Regions from separate parts of the Pseudomonas sp. P9_31 genome, predicted to be linked through region 3. Evidence: predicted binding sites of a transcription regulator. Region 3 holds the regulator's gene; each other region holds the start of a gene.
What was found. Region 3 encodes FliA, which starts transcription of late flagellar genes. Its sites were predicted from a motif close to CTAAAGTTTNNNNNNNNNNNGCCGNTAA; they were not measured.
Positions count from the first base shown of each region.

Region 1: the regulator FliA is predicted to act here: its motif matches at 2,818-2,845, upstream of motA (flagellar motor stator protein MotA).
Region 2: the regulator FliA is predicted to act here: its motif matches at 4,576-4,603, upstream of QMK51_RS01120 (methyl-accepting chemotaxis protein).

Region 1 covers NZ_CP125375.1:5,697,633-5,704,701, forward strand. The annotation lists gene QMK51_RS25765 (sterol desaturase family protein) at 1-735, opposite strand, end outside; gene motB (flagellar motor protein MotB) at 848-1,894, opposite strand; gene motA (flagellar motor stator protein MotA) at 1,898-2,749, opposite strand; gene QMK51_RS25780 (HDOD domain-containing protein) at 2,916-4,448, shown strand; gene QMK51_RS25785 (rhodanese-like domain-containing protein) at 4,707-5,522, shown strand; gene asd (archaetidylserine decarboxylase) at 5,541-6,401, shown strand; gene QMK51_RS25795 (molecular chaperone) at 6,537-7,069, shown strand, end outside.
Region 2 covers NZ_CP125375.1:258,357-265,425, forward strand. The annotation lists gene QMK51_RS01105 (putative bifunctional diguanylate cyclase/phosphodiesterase) at 255-1,928, shown strand; gene QMK51_RS01110 (NorM family multidrug efflux MATE transporter) at 2,053-3,447, opposite strand; gene QMK51_RS01115 (LysR substrate-binding domain-containing protein) at 3,605-4,525, shown strand; gene QMK51_RS01120 (methyl-accepting chemotaxis protein) at 4,711-6,687, shown strand; gene QMK51_RS01125 (aldose 1-epimerase family protein) at 6,953-7,069, shown strand, end outside.
Region 3 covers NZ_CP125375.1:4,532,367-4,539,435, reverse strand. The annotation lists gene flhA (flagellar biosynthesis protein FlhA) at 1-62, shown strand, start outside; gene flhF (flagellar biosynthesis protein FlhF) at 74-1,399, shown strand; gene fleN (flagellar synthesis regulator FleN) at 1,516-2,346, shown strand; gene fliA (RNA polymerase sigma factor FliA) at 2,343-3,083, shown strand; gene QMK51_RS20360 (chemotaxis response regulator CheY) at 3,251-3,622, shown strand; gene QMK51_RS20355 (protein phosphatase CheZ) at 3,645-4,433, shown strand; gene QMK51_RS20350 (chemotaxis protein CheA) at 4,489-6,741, shown strand; gene QMK51_RS20345 (chemotaxis response regulator protein-glutamate methylesterase) at 6,791-7,069, shown strand, end outside.

The sequences.
Region 1 (7,069 bases), 1.2 Mb from region 3:
CCAATCCATGTGCGTGCTTGAGTGATGCACGGCATGGATGCGCCATAACCACGGCACCACGTGATACAACCGATGCAGCCAGTATTGACCGAGGTCGGCCACCAGCACCGCCAGTAAAAACTGCACAACGATCGGCAGGCTTTGTACGCTAGCCTGCAAGTTCGTCGACACCGCCCAACCGGCTATATAGCTCGACGAGGCGGTGATGAAAATCAGGATGAACTGCACCAGCATATGACTGACGAAAAAGTAGGTCAGGTCAGTTCGCCAGTGCGGACGCAGAATGTTTTGCTCGGGGTCCTTGGAATAGAGTTTTTCCAGAGGGATAAAGACGATGGCCGACACCAGCAGGGCCAGTACGAACCAGTCCAGCCCCAGCGAATACGGTGTCTGCCCTATAGAGCTGACCTGCACATTGGTGCCGCCAAGAAACACCGCCAGCCCCGAGGCAACAAGTCCGGTGATCCCCAGGCGCTTGCGCGTGTTGAGCAGGATATTCAGGGTGCCGAGGCAGAAGGACAGCACCAACCCGAGCAACAGCGTGGTGCGCGCAAACTGCTCGTCGTACACCTTGCGCAGTTCGGCGGTGGTCAGCCATTCGGGAAAGAGAAAGCAGAATACCGCCAGCAGGCTCAATAGCCCGAGCGTCGCCGAGATGTAGCCACTGACCCGGCCTTCACCAAACTTGAAGGGTGCGTTGCCATGTCGCTGAAAATAGGACTTGAGTCTTTCCATTACCGGTCTTCCATGATTCCGAAAACAAACTTGCAGTGAGTTGAGTCATTGCGACGCTGCACTGACGCAGCCAGAAACAAAAAAGCCACGACTATCGTGGCTTTTTTGCAGGTTATTGCTTGGGCGGTACAGCAGGTTTGGCCGGCTCACCCGACTTTGGCGCAGGAGCATCAAACAGATTCAAACGCTCACGAAGCTCATGGGCCGGCAGCGGTTCTTTATCCGCCGGCAATGCGTTCGGATCGGCTGGCGGCGCGGGCACTTCGCCCGGCCCGCCCTGCCCCTGCGTCGGCGCTGGCGCCGGTTCCGCACCTTGCGAACCTTCGATGGCACGCTGGGCTTTCTTGGTCAGCACGATGATGTCGATCCGACGGTTGACCGGGTTGAACGGGTTCTCCCGGTCGAACAGCGCCGACGAGGCATAACCCACGACGCGCGCTACCTGAGCGTCCGGATAGCTGCCGGCGACCAACGCGCGACGAGCTGCGTTGGCGCGGTTGGCCGAGAGCTCCCAGTTACCGAAGTCGCCGGTGCCCGAGTACGGCTTGGCATCGGTGTGGCCGCTGATGCTGATCTTGTTCGGCACCGCTTTGATGGTGTCGGCCATGGCCAGCAGGATGTCTTCGAAGTACGGTTTCAGACGGGCACTGCCGGAGTCGAACATCGGGCGGTTTTCGGCGTCCACGATCTGGATGCGTAAACCGTCCGGCGTGATTTCGAACAGAATCTGGTCCTTGAATTTCTTCAGTTGCGGGTTCTCTTCGACCTTGTTCTGCAGTTCTTGCAGCAACAGTTCGAGACGTTCCTTCTCGACCTGCTCGGCCATGCCTTCAACCTGCTCGGCGTCGATGGTCACCTTGTCTGGCTGCGGCTGAGATTTCACCTCGGGGTTGAGAGTGTTCTCCGGCGCCAGGGTCGGCGTGCCGCCCAAGTCGATGATGTACGGCGTGCCGCTTTCGGAAAACCCGACCGGGTCCTTGAAGTAACCGGCGATGGCAATCTTCTGTTCAGGCGTCGCGGTGGACAGCAGCCACAACACCAGGAAGAACGCCATCATCGCCGTCGCGAAGTCCGCGAAGGCGATTTTCCAGGCGCCCCCGTGATGCCCGCCGGCGATGCGCTTGACGCGCTTGATGATTATCGGCTGGTTATTTTCCATGACTTAGCGACCGCGAACCGCTTGTTCCAGCTCAGCGAAGCTAGGACGGTGCGCCGGGTACAGAACCTTGCGACCGAACTCCACCGCCAGCGACGGCGGCATCCCGGAAGCCGAAGCCACCAGCGAAGCCTTGATGGCTTCGTAGATGTTCAGTTCTTCCTTGGCATCGTGAGCCAGGGAGTTGGCCAGCGGACCAAAGAAACCGTAGGCCGCGAGAATACCGAAGAAGGTACCGACCAGTGCCGCACCCACGTGCAGACCGATGGATTTCTGGTCGCCTTCGCCCAGGGACGCCATGGTCACCACGATCCCCAATACCGCCGCGACGATACCGAAACCGGGCATGGCGTCGGCGATGCCATTCACCGCGTGGGACGGGTGCTCGAGGTCTTCCTTGAGGCTGTAGAGTTCCATGTCGAACAGGCCTTCGAGCTCATGGGGAGCCATGTTGCCGGAGGACATGATGCGCAGGTAATCGCAAATGAACGCGGTCATGCGCTCGTCTTTGAGCACTGCCGGGTACTTGGCGAAGATCGGGCTCGCGGCGGCATCTTCGATGTCACCTTCGATCGCCATCATGCCTTCGCGACGGCTCTTGTTGAGGATCTCGTAAATCAGCCCCAGCACTTCCAGGTAGAAGGTGTGGTTGAAACGCGAACTGAACATGCCCAAGGACTTCTTGAGCACGTGCATCGTCATATGACCGGGGTTGGCCTGCAGGAATGCGCCAAGGGCTGCGCCACCGATAATCATCACCTCGAAAGGCTGGATGAGGGCGGCAATCTTGCCGTGGGAAAGCACGTATCCGCCGAGCACGCTCGCGAATACGACAATGATGCCGATAATTTTAGCCATAGGTAGGAGAGCACTTACTGAGTCGGGTTCAAGGTCATATTCGGAAGTTAAAAAATCTCTTCTTCTACTTATCGGCAAAACTGCGCCAGACTATAGCCAGTTCAGGCGAAAAGCCAATTTGACCCGCACCGGGCATAGGTAATGCAGACGATGATCGCGTCCAGACATGGCTAACGAAACGAACGTCCCAACACCAAAACCGACCACACTCGAAGGCTGGGTCAAGCTTCTCGATGGCGTGCGCCTGCCGGTTCCGCAAGCCAGCCACGACCGCGTCTGCAAAGCCATCCGCGATAACCGCAGCTCACTGCGCGACATCGCCGAACTGATGCAGGACAGCCCGGCCCTGGTCTTGAGCGTGATTCGCGAAGCCAATCGCCACACCCATGGCAGCTTGACCGAGCCTGCCGAGAACCTTGAGGTGGCGATCAATCGCCTCGGCTTGAAACGCACCGAAGAATTGCTCGAGCGCCTGCCCGCCGAACCCCACTCGCAGATCCCCATCGCCCTGCGCCAGCTTCAGCTGATCAGCCAGCACGCCACCCAACAGGCCAACGGTTTTTTTGCCAGTCGCCTGGCGCGGTTGTGGCAGGACATCCATTGGGGCAGCCTGCTGTTTCTTTCGCCGCTGTGGCCCATGGCGTTGACCCATCCGCAGTTGCTTGAAGAGTGGGAATTGCGGGTCATCCATAAAGGCGAGTCGGCACGCAAAGTCGAACAGCAATTGTTCGGCGTGCGCCTGCTGGAAATCTGTCTGGCGCTGGTGGACACCTGGCGTTTGCCGATCTGGGTCCAGCAGGGTTATCGACTGCTGCGCAGCGAGCAACGTGAACTGGTGAAAGTCCTGCGCATCGCTCGCGACAACGATCACCCGCTGCGCCAACAGAACCGCCTCGACGACGACCCGACGCTGCGCCGCTGGCTCAATCAGCCAGCCAATACCGTGCTGCTGGCCAACGGGCTGGCGTTGTCGGCTCAACAGGCCTGGGACAGTCCCCACTGTGAGCGTTGGCAGTACCTCACCAGTCTTTACCTGCAAATGCCGATGGATGAAGTGCAGCAACAATTGCACCAGCAAGCCGCCAACAGCGCCCGCCATCACGCCATGCCGGACCTCTGGCACCCGGCCGTCGCGCTGATCTGGCCGTGGGGCACGAATCGCGTGCACGCCGGTTTGCTGCCAGCAGCGGCGCCGACTGCCGAGGACCTGGCGAAGTGGCGTAAGCAATGTGCCGAATTGCTGGTGGAGCCAAGCCGCTTTACCAATGCCATGCACTTGACCACATCTGCCCGAGACGCTCTGGTGGCGTGCGGCATGCGGCGGGTGATGATCCTGATGGCCGATCGCACACACGCTAATCTGCGTGTGCAGCAGACCGCCGGTCTGCCAAAGGAAGTCGCCGGTCTGAACCTGATAGTCAGCCAGAGCACCGTACTGCAACGCCTGCTCGCGCAACAGGCCCAGGTGCGCCTGACGCCGGCCAACAATGCACAATTCTCGGCCCTGTTGCCGGCCAGCCTGCGTAAACAATTCGGTGGCGAACACTTGCTGCTGCGCTCACTGGTCAACAACGGCCGGGTGATCATGATCGTGGTGGCGGATCAGGGCGGTGGGCCGTTCTCGGAAATCACCGTGCAAGCTTTCGGCAAAACCGCGCAGTGCATCGAAAAGGCCCTGCACAGTTTTAGCCACCGCTAGCCGGTCAGTTAAGTGAAGGCCAAGACCTGTGGCGAGGGGGCTTGCCCCCGTTGGGCTGCGAAGCAGTCCTGAAACCTGCAACCTCGTTCTGCCAGGCACACCGCATGCACCGGATTCGCGACTGCTTCGCAGCCGTACGGGGGCAAGCCCCCTCGCCACAGAGCCTGGCCATCCGTTGTTTCCTGTGCCGAAATAACTGATAACAGGCCCTCATGACGCTGCGCTACAATCCTCCCCTTTGTGCTCTGGAGACCTCACATGTCTGACTTCTCTGGCTTGGCGCTGGTGATCGAACCGGGCGACCTGCTCCCGCGTCTCGACGCCCGCGAACTGATTCTGGTGGACCTGACCAGCAGCGCACGCTATGCCGCAGGGCATATCCCCGGCGCACGCTTTGTCGATCCAAAGCGCACTCAACTTGGCCAGGCGCCTGCGCCAGGCCTGCTACCGACCCAAGCCGCTCTTGAAGCATTGTTCGGCGAACTGGGGCACAACCCCGATGCGGTCTACGTCGTCTATGACGACGAAGGCGGCGGTTGGGCCGGGCGCTTTATCTGGCTGCTGGATGTCATCGGCCACAGCAACTATCACTATATCGACGGCGGTCTGCCGGCCTGGCTGGCAGAAGGCTTGCCCATGTCGATCCAGATCCCGCCTGTGGTCGGCGGCCCGGTCACCCTGACCCTGCACGACGAACCCACCGCCACCCGCGAATACCTGCAAAGTCGTCTCGGTGCCGCCGATCTGGCGATCTGGGACGCGCGCGGACCACTGGAATACTCCGGCGAAAAAGTACTGGCAGCCAAAGGCGGGCACATTCCCGGCGCGGTCAATTTCGAATGGACCGCCGGCATGGATCAGGCGCGCAACCTGCGCATCCGCACCGACATGCCGAAAATCCTGGAACAGCTCGGTATCACCAAAGACAAAGAAGTCATTACCCACTGCCAGACTCACCATCGCTCTGGCTTCACTTATCTGGTGGCCAAGGCGCTCGGTTATCCGCGAGTCAAAGGCTACGCCGGTTCCTGGGGCGAATGGGGCAACCATCCCGACACGCCCGTAGAGATTTAAGGTTTTTAAGGACAGTTAATGAATAAGCGTTTGTTTATCCTCAGCCAATACCTGCTGCCCCACCACTTGCTCTCGCGACTGGCCGGCTGCATTGCCGAATGCCGCGTGCGCTGGTTCAAGAACGCCTTTACCGCCTGGTTCGCCAAGCGTTATCAGGTGGACATGTCCCAGGCGCTGGTCGAGGACCTGACGGCTTACGAGCACTTCAATGCGTTCTTCACCCGCGCCTTGAAAGATGGCGCTCGCCCGCTGGACCCAACCCCGGGCGCGATCCTCAGCCCCGCCGACGGCGCCGTCAGCCAGCTCGGCCCGATCGAACACGGTCGTGTCTTCCAGGCCAAGGGCCACAGTTTCAGCGTGCTGGAACTGCTGGGGGGTGACGCGGCCAACGCTGCGCCATTCATGGGCGGTGATTTCGCCACCATTTACCTGTCGCCCAAGGATTACCACCGCGTGCATATGCCGCTGGCCGGCACCCTGCGCGAGATGGTCTACATTCCAGGCCGCATCTTCTCGGTCAACCAGACCACCGCTGAGAACGTACCGGAACTGTTCGCTCGCAACGAGCGTGTGGCGTGCATTTTCGACACCGAACGTGGGCCGATGGCCGTGGTGCTGGTGGGCGCGATGATTGTGGCGTCGATCGAAACCGTCTGGGCCGGGCTGGTCACGCCGCCAAAACGCGAGCTGAAAACCTTCCGTTACGACGAAGCGGCCCGTGCGCCAATCCATCTGGAGAAAGGTGCGGAACTGGGTCGCTTCAAGCTCGGCTCCACGGCGGTCGTGCTGTTCGGGCCGGATCAAGTGAAATGGGCTGAAGGGCTGGGCGCTCTTTCGCCCGTGCAGATGGGCCAGGGCATCGGCTTGCCAACCGCCTGACCCCTCGATCCGATCCCACGAACATCTTTCGTGGGGTCGGGCATTTCCTCCTGCTGCGCCCCCTCCTCCAGCGCTCTTAGCTGCTACAGTCAAAGTCATTCGTTGCCCATTTCCTGGTCGGAGTTTGTCTACGGCATGAATGACACCAATCCTGCCCTGCTGCTACGCGCACCGATCCCGACGCAGTCGCGCCTGTCTTTCTGCGAAGCCACGCCTCGCGACCTCAAGCGCTGGATCGCCAACCTGCCCAAAGCCAACATCGGCGAAACCGCCCGCCAGTTGTACCAAGGCTTGAGCGAACTCAATCAACTGCTCACACCCAGTGACAATCGCCTGCAATTGCTCGAACTGCTGCGGCCCGAGGTGTATTACGTCTGCAAGCACCTGGAGCGGCATTTTCTGCATCAGACGATTGTGCTCGACGAGCGTTCGCGCAAGATCGCCAACCTTTGCCAGGCGCTGCAAAGCCACTTGGCGATCGGCTACAAGCAGATCGTCATCCGCATCGCACCGCGCTTGAGCAAAGACCGTGCGTCGCTGCTGACCCAGGCGTTGCAACGGGCCATCCATTGCCTGAACGGCGCGTTGATCCGCGCCACAGAGCTCTATTGTCCGGTGCCCGAAGGTCTGTGGCTGGAACTGCATCAGCTGTACCGGATCGGCTGTCA
Region 2 (7,069 bases), 2.1 Mb from region 3:
CAGGGAGTCGTTAGCGAAATGGGCCGGCATTTTAACAGGCTCAGCGAATTGTGCTGCTCTCTCCGACTTGTGACGCAACACACCATCTTCATTTGCCGGTTTAGCAACTTTCACGCAGGATGCGCGGTGAGTTTGCGTCTAATGTTCGTATTCAAGACACAAAACGTGTTTGATAACCGATGTCATTTTGTCATTGGATATCAGCGCGGCATAATGCCCGCCGCCTACATCATTGCAGAGTCTAGGGAGATAGCTTGTCTACGCCTGTCGAACCCTTGCGTTTGCTGCTACTGGCCGAAGAGCCGGCGTGGGCAGCGTTGTTGCGCGAGTGTCTGGCTCCGATGGGGAGTGCGGCGGTGCTGATCTGCGCGCCGAGCTGGGAGTCTGTCAGCAGCCTGTTCGATGACAACCGCTGCGCGGTGTTATTGACGATTCCTGCTCTCCAGCCGGCACCTGGCCGTTGCAGCCTGCCGACGGTGCTGCTGCTCGAACACGAGCCGCTGCTGCCGCCCGACGGTGTGAGCGACTGGCTGGTGCGCGATCTGCTGGACCCCGGCATGCTGCGTCGCTGCTTGCGTCATGTGCGTGAGCGCGGCGTGCTGGAAAACACGTTGCAGCGCCTGGCCGAACAAGACCCGTTGACCGGCATCGCCAACCGTCAGGGTTTCCAGACCTTGCTGGCGGCGCGTCTGGCGGAAAACGACGGCCGTGGCCTGGCCCTCGGTCACCTCGACCTCGACAACTTTCGCCATGCCAACGACGCCCTCGGCCATCAGGCCGGCGACCGGTTGATCTTGCAAGTGGTCGCGCGTCTGAAAAGCCAGCTGGAGGCCAGCGATCAATTGGCGCGGCTGGGCAGCGATGAATTCGCCCTGCTGATCGACACCCGCCGCGCCCCTCAGCGCGCCGAATGGATGGCCGAACGGATCATAGAAGTCCTGTCGGAGCCGTACTGGGTCGACGGCGAAAGCTTGTTGATCGGTTCCAGCCTCGGCGTTGCCCATGCTCGAGCCCAGGCCGGTGCCGACCCGCTGATGTGGCATGCGCACATCGCTATGCAGCAGGCCAAAAGCACCCAAGGTTGCACCTTTCACATCTTCAACGAACGGATCAATCGCAATGCCCGCAGCATCGCGGACCTCGAAAGCGAGCTGCGCCGGGCCTTGCGCCGCGATGAGCTGGAGCTGCATTACCAGCCTCGCCTGAACCTTGAAGACGGCCAGATTGTCGGCCTCGAAGCCTTGGTGCGCTGGCGTCATGGCGAACGCGGCTTGCTACCCCCTAGCGAATTCGTGCCGCTGGCCGAGCAAAGCGGCTTGATCGTGCCGCTGGGGTACTGGGTGATTTCCCGGGCCCTGCGGGACATGCAGGCGTTGCGCGAACGGGGGCTGCCGGCGCTGCACATGGCGATCAACCTGTCGTTCCGGCAGTTTCAGGACAGCCAACTGTTGTCGACCCTGAGCCGGCTGATTGCCGAGCGTGGCGTCGAGGCGCAATGGCTGGAATTTGAACTGACCGAAACCGCCGTGATGCGCCGCAGCGATCTGGTCAAGCAGACCATGGACGCTCTCGGGCGCCTCGGCGTGCGCTTCTCGCTGGACGATTTCGGCACAGGGTTCTCTTCGTTCGTGCACCTCAACAGCCTGCCGATTGCGTTGTTAAAGGTCGACAAGAGCTTTGTCGGTGGCATGGAAGAGCGGGAAGAGAATCGCAAACTGGTGCACGCGATGATCAACCTGGCGCACAACCTCAACCTCGAAGTGGTCGCCGAAGGTGTGGAAACGCCGGAGCAGCTGGATTTGTTGCGCGGGTTTGGTTGCGATCAGGTGCAGGGGTATCTGATCAGCAAGCCGTTGCCGTTGGCCGAGTTGGTGGAGTATCTGGCCTTTGGCAGCAGTCAGCAGCCGGTGCTGGAAATCGTGAGCTGACCACTACTTTTCAGTTGGCACAAAACCTGTGGGAGCGAGCTTGCTCGCGATAGCGGAGTATCAGTCGACATGGATTTTGACTGACCTGGCCTCATCGCGAGTAAGCTCGCTCCCACAGGGGATCTCACTCCGCCTGAACTGTCTCGAATTGCTGTGACCCCGGCTCGGACCGAATCATCCGCGTCATCTTCCACTCAAACGCCAGCGTCAGACTCACCGCCGCACACGCCAGCCCCAGCGCCAACCCCCACCAGACCCCCGTTGGCCCCCAGTTCAAATGGAAGGCCATCCACCAGGCGGCCGGTGCACCGATCAGCCAGTAGCAACCCAAACCCACCAGGAACGTGGTCTTGGCATCCTTGAGCCCGCGAATGCAGCCCATGGCGATGGTTTGCGTGCCGTCGAACAGCTCGAACCACGCCGCCACCGCCAGCAGGCTCACGGCCAGATTGATGACTTCGCGGAACGCCGGGTCGTTGTGGTCCAGGAACAAGCCGATCAACTGATTCGGCAGCAGCCAGAAGACCATCGCAAACCCCAGCATCGACGCGGCTCCAAAGGCGATCCCGACGCGGCCGGCCAGCCGCGCATCTCGCAATTGCCCGGCACCGTAATGCTGGCCTATGCGCATGGTGATCGCATAGGAAAGCCCTGCCGGCACCATGAACGCCACCGAGACGATTTGCAGGGCGATCTGGTGCGCTGCCAGTTGCGTACTGCCCATGGTGCCCATGCACAGCGCGGCGAAGGCAAACAGGCCGACTTCCACCGCATAAGTGCCGCCAATCGGCAGGCCCAGGCGCCACAATTCCTTCAAGTACTGACGATTGGGCCGCGACAGACCCTGGCGCAATGGATACGCGTCATAGGCCGGATGCCGACGAATGTGCAGCGCGAGCGCCAGCGCCATGAAGTTGGCCACGATCGCTGTGACCAGACCGATGCCCATCAGACCCATTTTCGGCAGACCGAACATGCCGGTGATCAATGCATAGTTGAGCAGGAAGTTGGCCACGGTGCCGGCGAGGCTGATGACCATCACCGGTGTCGCCCGACCGATGGCACTGGTGAAGCCGCGCAGCGCCATGAAGCTCAGGTAGCCGGGCAGGGCGAACGGCAGGATCAACAGAAACTGGCCGGCAGCCTGGACGTTGGTTTCGGTCTGACCGAACAGCAGCAACACCGGTTTCAGGTTCCACAGCAGCAAACCCGCCACCAGCGCCATCAACCATGCCAGCCACAACCCGGCCTGGGTCAGCCGCGCCGCGCCAATGATGTCGCCCGCGCCCTGACGAATCGCCACCAGGGTGCCGACGGCGGCGATCACGCCGATGCAGAAAATCGACACGAACGAATACGTCGCCGCGCCCAGACCACCGCCGGCGAGCGCCTCGGGGCTCAGGCGCGCCATCATCAAAGTGTCGGTGAGGACCATCAACATGTGCGCCAACTGCGAGGCAATCAACGGCCCCGCCAGCCGCAGGATGGCCCAGAGCTCAATACGCGCTGGATGCTGCATGATCATCACGCTCGATTGTCAGAGAGAACAGGAAGCGTCGATTCTCGGCGCTCTGCGGGGTTTGCACAAAGGGATAAAAAGGATGGGTAGCATGATTAAAACTCATGCTCGGGGCTTTCTGATAAGTTGAGGCAACTGCGCTATAGGAGCTTTCCCAATGTCCCGTCGTCTTCCTCCCTTGTATGCCCTTCGAGCATTCGAAGCGGCGGCGCGGCATAGCTCGTTTACCCGTGCCGCCGAAGAATTGTCGATCACGCAAAGTGCGGTCAGTCGGCACATTCGTACGCTCGAAGAGCATTTTTCCTGTCGGCTGTTTCATCGCAGCGGGCGCAACCTGCAACTGACCGAATCGGCGCGGTTGATCCTGCCCGGCATTCGCGAAGGCTTCACCGCCCTTGAACGGGCCTGCAATACCTTGCGCGCCGAGGACGACATCCTGCGCATGAAGGCCCCGTCGACCCTGACCATGCGCTGGCTGCTGGCGCGGCTCAGTCGATTTCGGCACCTGCGACCGGGGAACGAGGTGCAATTGACCAGCGCCTGGATGGATGTCGATACGGTGGACTTCAACCACGAACCCTTCGATTGCGCGGTCATCCTCAGTAACGGGCATTTTCCACCGGACTGGGAGACGACTTTGCTGTTCCCCGAAGAGCTGATTCCGGTGGGGGCGCCGAATCTTCTGAAGGATCAACCGTGGGACGTTGCGCGCCTGGCCAGCACCGAGCTGCTGCACCCGACGCCGGACCGCCGTGACTGGCGCAACTGGCTGGAACGCATGGGCCTGACCGATCAGGTTTCGCTCAAGGGCGGGCAGGTATTCGACACGCTGGAGCTGGGCATGATTGCTGCCGCCCGAGGTTACGGCGTGTCCATGGGGGATTTGCTGATGGTGGCGGAGGACGTTGCGCAAGGACGTCTGAGTTTGCCGTGGCCGACGGCCGTTGCCAGTGGTGAGCATTATTACCTGGTCTGGCCGAAAACCCGTCCGGGAGGTGAACGTTTGCGCCGGCTCAGCGACTTCCTGCAAGGGGAAGTCCGAGCCATGGAATTACCGGATGTCGAACGCTTGGGCTGAATCGATGGAGTCGCCGCAATGGCGGCCTTGAGCCATATCCCGGTTAATCACTCAAGTATTCAGCTCTGCCGCCGAAAATCTGCTCATGGAACCTTCGTGCAGGGTCCACGTTATTCCCACTATCAGAAATTTTGCCGAGTGTGCGATGGGATCAGAGTGATCCGGCCACTGGGTCAGGAGCTGTCATGTCTCAACCTCGTGCTCGGATCGCTTCACAGCTGGGTCTTGCGCTTGCCGTGATACTGGCAATTGTCATCAGCGGCAGTACCGTGTTTGCCCTGCGTTCGCTGGACGCTGCCAACCTCGCCACCCGCGAAGAGCACCTGGCCAGCGAGGCACGGCTGCTGGCCGATCAGCTGAGCACTTTCCACGGCACGTTGCGTGAAAGTACCCAGCGCCTCAGCGGCCTGTTCGAGAAGCGCTTCAGCGCCGGTTTGAGTGTTCATCCGGATGAGCCGGTGACTGTGGCGGGTGTGCAGGCCCCGGGCCTGCACCTGGGCAGTGAAGTGCTGAATAACAACTTCGCGGAAGTCGATGAGTTCAAGCAGATGACCGCCGGCGTCGCCACGCTGTTCGTGCGCAAAGGCGAAGACTTCATTCGGGTCAGCACGTCCTTGAGCAAACAGGACGGCACCCGGGCCATCGGCACGCTGCTGGATCACGCTCACCCGGCCTATGCACGTTTGATAGCCGGGCAGAGCTATGTGGGTCGCGCCTTGCTCTTTGAACGCTCCTACATGACTCAGTACACCCCCGTACGCGACAGCGGCGGTAAGGTGATTGCCGTGCTGTTCGTAGGATTCGATTACACCGACGCACAGAAGGCCCAGTTCGAAAACCTCAAACGCTTCCGCATCGGCCAGACTGGCTCCCTGGCGCTGCTTGATGAGCAGAACAAATGGCTGGTGCCGATCGCCGGTGTGCAAGCGCCGGATCAGGCGGTCCCAAACATCGTTGGTCTGACCAAGACGCCGGGCAAGGGTGATTTCTGGAGCGACACGTCGCAAGACTTCTACAGCGTTGCGGTGCCGTTCGAGGGCGGGCCCTGGTCGGTGGTGGCGAGTATGCCGAAAACCGAAATCCGCGCCGTGACGTGGAGCGTCGGTATTCAATTGGCCATCGGCAGTCTGCTGGCGATGTTGCTGGCGGTCGGAGCGGCAGTCTGGTTGTTGCGCAGCAAACTGGCGCCGCTGAGTGATCTGGTGCGTCAGGCCGAAGCCTTGGGCGCCGGTGATTTGAGTGTGCGCCTGAACGTGTCGAGCAATGACGAGATCGGTCAGTTGGCCCGTGCCTTCAACCAGATGAGCCAGGCACTGTCGGCCATGGTCGAGCATATCCGCAAGGCCTCGGAAGAGGTCAACAGCCGTGCTCAGGCGTTGTCCGGCTTATCAGGTGGTGCCTACGAAGGGATGGAGCAGCAGTCCGGCGAAATCACCAGCATGGCCGGCGCCGTGGAAGAATTCAGCGCCACCTCGTTGAACATCGCCGACAACATGGGCAACACCCAGCGTCTGGCGCAGGAAAACGCACAGCAAACCCAGATCGGTCGTACGTCGATGGACGAAGCTTCCTCATCCCTGGAGCAAATCGCCGGTGCACTGAACAGCACCGCGACGGTGATCAATACCTTGGGTCAGCGTTCTCAGGAAATCGGCGGCATTGTCGGGGTGATTACCGCGATCGCCGAACAAACCAACCTGCTGGCGCTCAACGCCGCCATCGAAGCCGCCCGCGCCGGTGAGCAGGGCCGTGGGTTTGCGGTGGTGGCCGATGAGGTGCGCAACCTGGCCTCACGCACCCGCCAGGCCACTGACGAAATTTCCGGGATGATTCAAAGCATCCAGCAGGAAACCGGCAATGCCATCAGCACCATGGAACAGGGCAACGTACTGATGCAGGAAGGCCTGTCGCGCAACGCCAACGTCGCTTCGGCCCTGGCGCGGATCGATGAACAAAGCCGCTCGGCCGGTCAGCAGTTCGCTGCGATCACCACAGCGACCCAGGAACAAAGCAGCACCGCGACCTTGCTCAGCAGCAATCTGCAAAGCATCGCTTTGGCGAACAGTGAACAGCGCGAAGTGGTGTCGAACCTGGCGGTGACCGCCAAAGAGCTGGAGAAGCTTGCGGCGGATCTGCGGCATGAGGTTGACCGGTTTCGCTGAGTCACTGCCGAAATCGCCATCGCGAGCAGGCTCGCTCCCACAGTTGATCTCGGGTGTTCACAAATCCCGTGTTCACCTCCGATCCAATGTGGGAGCGAGCCTGCTCGCGATGGCATCGACTCATTTTCCGATTTGCCAAATATGTGGATCAATTCCTCTTTAGTTGTCTTCCTTGGAATTTAGCACCAGTGTCTCGATTTTTATGCTTGCTGAAACGTTTCTTCAAGTCTATAAAATTGGCACAACTCCAAGAAAGGCTGCTGCCATGACCCCGCTCAAACTCTTCGTTGCCCTCAGCGCACTGTCCGCTGCCTCCCAAGCCATGGCCTGGGATTATGTTTTGCTCGACACCGACAAAGCCGCCCAGAACTGGCAGATCACC
Region 3 (7,069 bases):
ACCAGGAAATTCCTGACAACAAGCAAGTGACCATCGTTGCGACAGTAGGGCCCAACGGCTGAGGTAGTGGTTTATGCAAGTTAAGCGTTTTTTCGCCGCCGATATGCGTCAGGCCATGAAACTGGTTCGTGATGAGCTGGGCGCCGATGCCGCCATCATTGGCAACCGCCGGATCGCTGGCGGTGTCGAGCTGACGGCTGCCCTGGATTACAAATTGTCGGCGCTGGCCCCGCGTGTTCCGAACATGGAACTCGAGGATGAGCTGCGCAAGACCCAGTCGCGGATCGTCACCGCCCAGGCCGAACTGAGCCTGCGTAGCGATGGCGAGAGCGACAAGACCACCAACCGCCAGTTGTTCGCCGGTTTGCCGTTGACCGCCGCCGAGCCGCTGATCGAACCGACGCTGGCCGAGCCTCGGCGCCCTGCGCCCGCACCTGCCGCGGCGACCGGCGTGGACCCGCGTGCGTTCGATTCGATGCGTTTCGAACTCAATAGCCTGCGTGAACTGATGGAAGTGCAACTCGGTTCGCTGGCCTGGAATCAGCTGCAAGGCAGCCGTCCGGCCCAGGCCAACCTCTGGCGTCGCCTGCAACGCATCGGCCTGTCCGGCCCGTTGTCGCGGGATCTGCTGGCGCTGATTACCGACATTGAAGAACCACGCCAGGCCTGGCGCATGTTGCTCGCGCACCTGGCGAGGATGATCGCCACCCCGGAAGTCGAGCCACTGGAAGAAGGCGGTGTGATTGCCATGGTCGGCCCGGCCGGCATGGGCAAGACCACCACGCTGGCCAAGCTCGCGGCCCGTTACGTGCTCAAGTACGGCGCGCAGAACATCGCACTGGTGAGCATGGACAGCTATCGCATCGGTGCTCAGGAACAGCTCAAGACCCTTGGTCGCATCCTCAATGTGTCGGTCACCCACGTCGATCCGGGCCAATCCCTGGTGCAGGCGCTGGAACCCTTGCTGCGCAAACGCGTGGTGCTGATCGATACCGCCGGCCTTCAAGCCAGCGACCCGGCACTGCGCATGCAACTCGAAAGCCTGGCCGGACGGGGCATCAAATCAAAAAATTATCTCGTCCTGGCAACCACCAGCCAGAAACAGGTTCTAACCGCCGCTTATCACAGTTACAAACGCTGCGGCCTCGCCGGCTGCATCCTGACTAAACTGGATGAAACGGCAAGCCTGGGCGAGGTGTTGAGCCTGGCCATCAGCCATGAGTTGCCGGTGGCTTACCTGACCGATGGCCCGCGGATTCCGGATGATTTGCATCTGCCGCGTCGTCATCAGTTGGTCAGCCGCGCCGTTAGCGTGCAAATGCAGGAAGAACCCAGCGAAGAAGCCATGGCTGACATGTTCGCTGATATTTACCACAGCCCGACCAAGCGGGTTGGCTGAGGTATTAATGAACAGTTTTTGTACCTACATCGATGGTCTGCCATGCATTGTTCCAATGGTGAACGCGCAGCCAGTAATGTGGCCTCCGTCTAAGTAAGACAAGGTAAAGAAATAACATGGGCAGCATGCATCCCGTACAGGTGATCGCGGTGACCGGCGGCAAAGGTGGCGTCGGGAAGACTAACGTGTCAGTGAACTTGTCCCTGGCTCTAGCTGAGCTCGGCCGGCGCGTCATGCTGCTGGATGCCGATCTGGGGCTGGCGAACGTCGACGTCCTGTTGGGGCTGACACCCAAACGCACCCTGGCCGACGTGATCGAAGGCCGCTGTGAACTGCGCGACGTGCTGTTGCAGGGGCCTGGCGGTATCCGCATCGTCCCGGCCGCGTCCGGCACCCAGAGCATGGTTCATCTGAGCCCGGCCCAGCACGCCGGCCTGATCCAGGCCTTCAGCGACATCGGCGACAACCTCGACGTATTGGTGATCGACACCGCTGCGGGCATTGGTGACTCGGTGGTCAGCTTCGTGCGCGCAGCGCAAGAAGTCTTGCTGGTGGTGTGCGACGAACCGACCTCGATCACCGACGCCTACGCGCTGATCAAACTGCTTAACCGCGACTACGGCATGAATCGGTTCCGCGTCCTGGCCAACATGGCGCAGAGCCCGCAGGAAGGCCGCAACCTGTTCGCCAAGTTGACCAAGGTCACGGATCGTTTCCTCGACGTCGCGTTGCAATACGTCGGTGCGGTGCCTTACGACGAAAGCGTGCGCAAGGCCGTGCAGAAGCAGCGTGCCGTCTATGAAGCCTTTCCGCGTTCCAAGTGCGCCCTGGCGTTCAAGGCCATTGCGCAGAAGGTCGATACCTGGCCGCTGCCGGCCAACCCGCGTGGGCACCTGGAGTTTTTCGTCGAGCGCCTCGTGCAACAAACGGCAGGACCCGTGCTATGACAGCCAGCGGTTACAACCTTTACAAGAAGTCGGCGCGTGACGCGCAGTACGAACTGATCGAGCGTTACGCGCCACTGGTCAAACGCATTGCCTATCACTTGCTGGCCCGTTTGCCGGCCAGTGTCCAGGTTGAAGACCTGATCCAGGCCGGGATGATCGGCCTGCTTGAAGTATCGACCAAATACGACGCCAGCAAAGGCGCGAGTTTCGAGACGTACGCGGGCATACGAATCCGCGGCGCAATGCTTGATGAAGTGCGCAAGGGGGACTGGGCGCCACGTTCGGTTCACCGCAATACCCGCATGGTCAGCGACGCGATTCGCTCGATTGAAGCTAAAACCGGCCGTGATGCTAAAGATCACGAGGTTGCGGCCGAACTCCAATTGAGTCTCGACGATTATTACGGGATTTTGAACGACACCCTGGGCAGCCGGTTATTCAGTTTCGACGATCTGTTGCAGGACGGCGAACACGAAGGGCTGCATGAGGATGGCGCGAGTGCTCATCTCGAGCCGTCACGCGATCTGGAAGATGAACGCTTCCAGGCGGCGCTGGCGGACGCGATTGCCAATTTGCCGGAGCGTGAGCGACTGGTGTTGGCGCTGTACTACGACGAAGAGTTGAATCTCAAGGAAATCGGTGAGGTCCTGGGGGTCAGCGAATCGCGGGTCAGCCAGTTACACAGCCAGTGCGCGGCCCGTTTGCGGGGGCGTTTGGGGGAGTGGCGAGCGCGCTGAAGGCAGTGTGGGGACACTGCGAATGGAGCCTGTGTGGTGTTGAACTGCGCAGGTCTCGATCTGTTGTGCTCCAGACAGTCATTGAGTGCTTTGCCGGATTGATTGAAATGGCGTGTCCAGGTGCTGGGCGCGTTTAAGACTGCTTGGAGGTCGAATTGGACAAGAACATGAAAATCCTCATCGTTGATGACTTCTCAACGATGCGGCGGATCATAAAAAACCTGTTGCGTGACCTTGGGTTCACCAACACCGCCGAGGCCGATGACGGGCTGACCGGGTTGCCGATGCTGCAAAGCGGTAACTTCGATTTTCTGGTTACCGACTGGAACATGCCCGGTATGACCGGCATCGATCTGCTTCGTGCGGTGCGCGCCGATGAAAGGCTCAAGCACCTGCCGGTGCTGATGGTGACCGCTGAAGCCAAGCGCGAGCAGATCATCGAAGCGGCCCAGGCCGGTGTTAACGGCTATGTGGTCAAACCCTTCACGGCCCAGGCGTTGAAAGAAAAAATCGAGAAGATTTTCGAACGCATCGGTTGAGAAACTGCGCCACGGGGGAGCTATGGAGCATATCGAATCTTCACAGGGCGATTTTGAGTCGACCCTGAAAAAACACGCGGTCGAACTGGTCGAAAGCCTTGAAAAAGGCAGGTTCGGCGACGCTGTTCAACTGATCCATGAGCTCAACCAGACCCGTGACCGTGGCCTGTATCAGGAAGTGGGCAAGCTCACCCGCGAGCTGCATAGCGCGATCGTCAATTTCCAGATTGACCCGCACATGCCGCAAGCCGAGGAAGTGTCTCAGATCACGGATGCCACCGAGCGTCTGGGTTATGTGGTCAAGCTGACCGAGGCCGCGGCCAACCGCACCATGGATCTGGTGGAAAACGCCACGCCACTGATCAACAGCCTGAGCGACGAAGCTCAGGCGCTGAGCACGGATTGGGGGCGGTTCATGCGTCGCGAGGTCGGGGCTGAAGAGTTCCGCGAACTGGCCCGGCGGGTCGACGGTTTCCTGACACGCAGCAGCGAAGACAATCGCGTTGTGTCGAGCAACCTCAACGACATTCTGCTGGCTCAGGATTACCAGGACCTCACCGGTCAGGTGATCAAACGCGTGACCCAATTGGTCACCGAAGTTGAAAGCAACCTGCTCAAGCTCGTGCTCATGGCCAGTCACGTCGACCGCTTTGCGGGTATCGAACATGACCGTGAAGCGATGCTGGCTGAAAAAGATCCGCAAAAACATCTCTCTCAGGGTGAAGGTCCGCAGATTCATGCCGATAAAAGAGAAGACGTTGTGTCCGGTCAGGACGATGTGGACGATTTGCTATCCAGCCTGGGATTTTAGAATTTTAGAATTTTAGGTTTTTTAGGTTTTTAGACCTGTTAGGAGCACCCCCTTAATGAGCTTCGGCGCCGATGAAGAGATCCTTCAGGATTTCCTGGTTGAGGCCGGCGAGATTCTAGAGCAACTGTCCGAACAGCTGGTCGAGCTTGAAAGCCGACCGGATGATGCGGACTTGCTCAATGCAATTTTTCGCGGTTTTCACACTGTAAAAGGGGGCGCCGGCTTCCTCCAGCTCAACGAGCTGGTGGAGTGCTGTCACATCGCCGAGAACGTGTTCGACATCCTGCGCAAGGGTGAGCGTCGCGTCGACTCGGAATTGATGGACGTGGTTCTCGAAGCGCTGGACGCGGTGAACAGCATGTTCAGCGAAGTCCGCGAACGCAGCCCGATCACGGCTGCCACGCCTGAATTGCTGGCCGCTCTGGCCCGTCTGGCCGAGCCGCAAACCGGTGATGAAGTGGCACCTGTCGCTGAGGCGGTGCAAGAGCCTGCCGCCGAAAGTGAATCCGGTGACATCACCGATAACGAATTCGAACAGTTGCTGGACTCGCTGAATGCCGTCAAGGCTCAGGCCGAGGCACCCGCCGCTGTTCCAGTACCGGCGCCGACCAGCGATGCGGCGGCCAGTGACGAAATCACCGATGCCGAATTCGAGTCGTTGCTCGATCAACTGCACGGCAAAGGCCAGTTCGCCGCTGATGCAGTGGCCGCGGCGCCCGCCGCACCGGCAGCCCCGAAAGCGGCAGGCGATAGCTCCGACATCACCGATGACGAGTTCGAAGCACTGCTCGACCAGTTGCACGGCAAAGGCACCTTTGCGGTCGATGCGCTGGAATCGGCGATCGCTTCGGTCCCGACCCCGGCTGCGCCAACCGCTAAAGCCGCCGGCGGCGATCTGATCTCCGATCACGAATTCGAATCGCTGCTCGACGAATTGCACGGTAAAGGCAAGTTCACTGAAGTGGGCGCCGCTGTCGGGGCGACTGCCTCGGTCGCTGCACCCGTGGCCAAGGCTGCTGCGCCTGCACCTGTCGCCAAAGCGCCCGAGCCAAAAGCCGAAGCGCCAAAGCCTGCTGCTGCCGCGACACCGGCTGCTCGTGCCCCGGCCGCGCCGCCACCGGAAAAACCGGCCAGCGAAGCCGAGACCACCGTGCGGGTCGATACCGCGCGTCTCGACGAGATCATGAACATGGTCGGCGAGTTGGTACTGGTGCGTAACCGTCTGGTCCGTCTGGGCCTCAACAGCGGCGACGAAGCCATGTCCAAGGCCGTGTCGAACCTCGACGTGGTCACGGCCGACCTGCAAACCGCGGTCATGAAGACCCGGATGCAGCCGATCAAGAAAGTCTTCGGGCGCTTCCCGCGCCTGGTTCGCGACCTGGCGCGCCAGCTCAAGAAAGAGATCAACCTGGAGCTCGTCGGCGAAGAAACCGACCTCGACAAGAACCTCGTCGAGGCCCTGGCCGACCCGTTGGTCCACTTGGTGCGCAACTCGGTCGACCACGGTATCGAAGAGCCGACTGATCGCGAAGCGATGGGCAAACCCCGCAGCGGCAAGGTGATCCTGTCCGCTGAACAGGAAGGCGACCACATCCTGCTGTCCATCTCCGATGATGGCAAGGGCATGGATGCCGATGTTCTGCGCGGTATCGCCGTGAAGAAAGGCCTGATGGACAAGGATGCAGCGGACCGTCTCAGCGAGTCCGATTGCTTCAACCTGATCTTCGCGCCGGGTTTCTCGACCAAGACCGAGATTTCCGACGTGTCCGGGCGCGGCGTGGGCATGGACGTGGTGAAAACCAAGATCGCCCAGCTCAACGGCACCATCAATATCTACTCGACCAAGGGCAAGGGCTCGAAGATCGTCATCAAGGTCCCGTTGACCCTGGCGATCATGCCGACGCTGATGGTCATGCTCGGCAACCAGGCGTTCGCGTTCCCGCTGGTGAACGTCAACGAGATTTTCCACCTCGACCTGTCGCGCACCAACGTGGTGGACGGCCAGGAAGTGGTGATCGTGCGGGACAAGGCGCTGCCACTGTTCTACCTCAAGCGCTGGCTGGTCAGCTCCGCCGCTCACGAAGAGCAACGCGAAGGCCATGTGGTGATCCTTTCGGTGGGCACTCAGCGGATCGGCTTCGTCGTCGATCAACTGGTGGGTCAGGAAGAAGTGGTCATCAAGCCATTGGGCAAAATGCTCCAGGGAACCCCGGGCATGTCGGGCGCCACCATCACCGGTGACGGCCGTATTGCGCTGATTCTCGATGTTCCGAGCATGCTCAAGCGTTACGCCGCACGGCGTATTTGATTCTGGGGGAGCGGGGCGACTGAGCCTCGCCCCGTCTAATGGAGTGTTTATGGTAGTCAAGGTCCTGGTGGTGGACGATTCGGGGTTTTTCCGCCGCCGCGTCTCGGAAATTCTTGCAGCGGATTCGAATATCCAGGTCGTCGGTACGGCGACCAACGGAAAAGAGGCAATCGATCAGGCACTGGCCCTCAAGCCAGACGTGATCACCATGGACTACGAGATGCCGATGATGGATGGCATCACGGCGGTGCGGCACATCATGCAGCGCTGCCCGACCCCGGTGTTGATGTTCTCCTCGCTGACCCACGAAGGCGCCCGGGTAACCCTC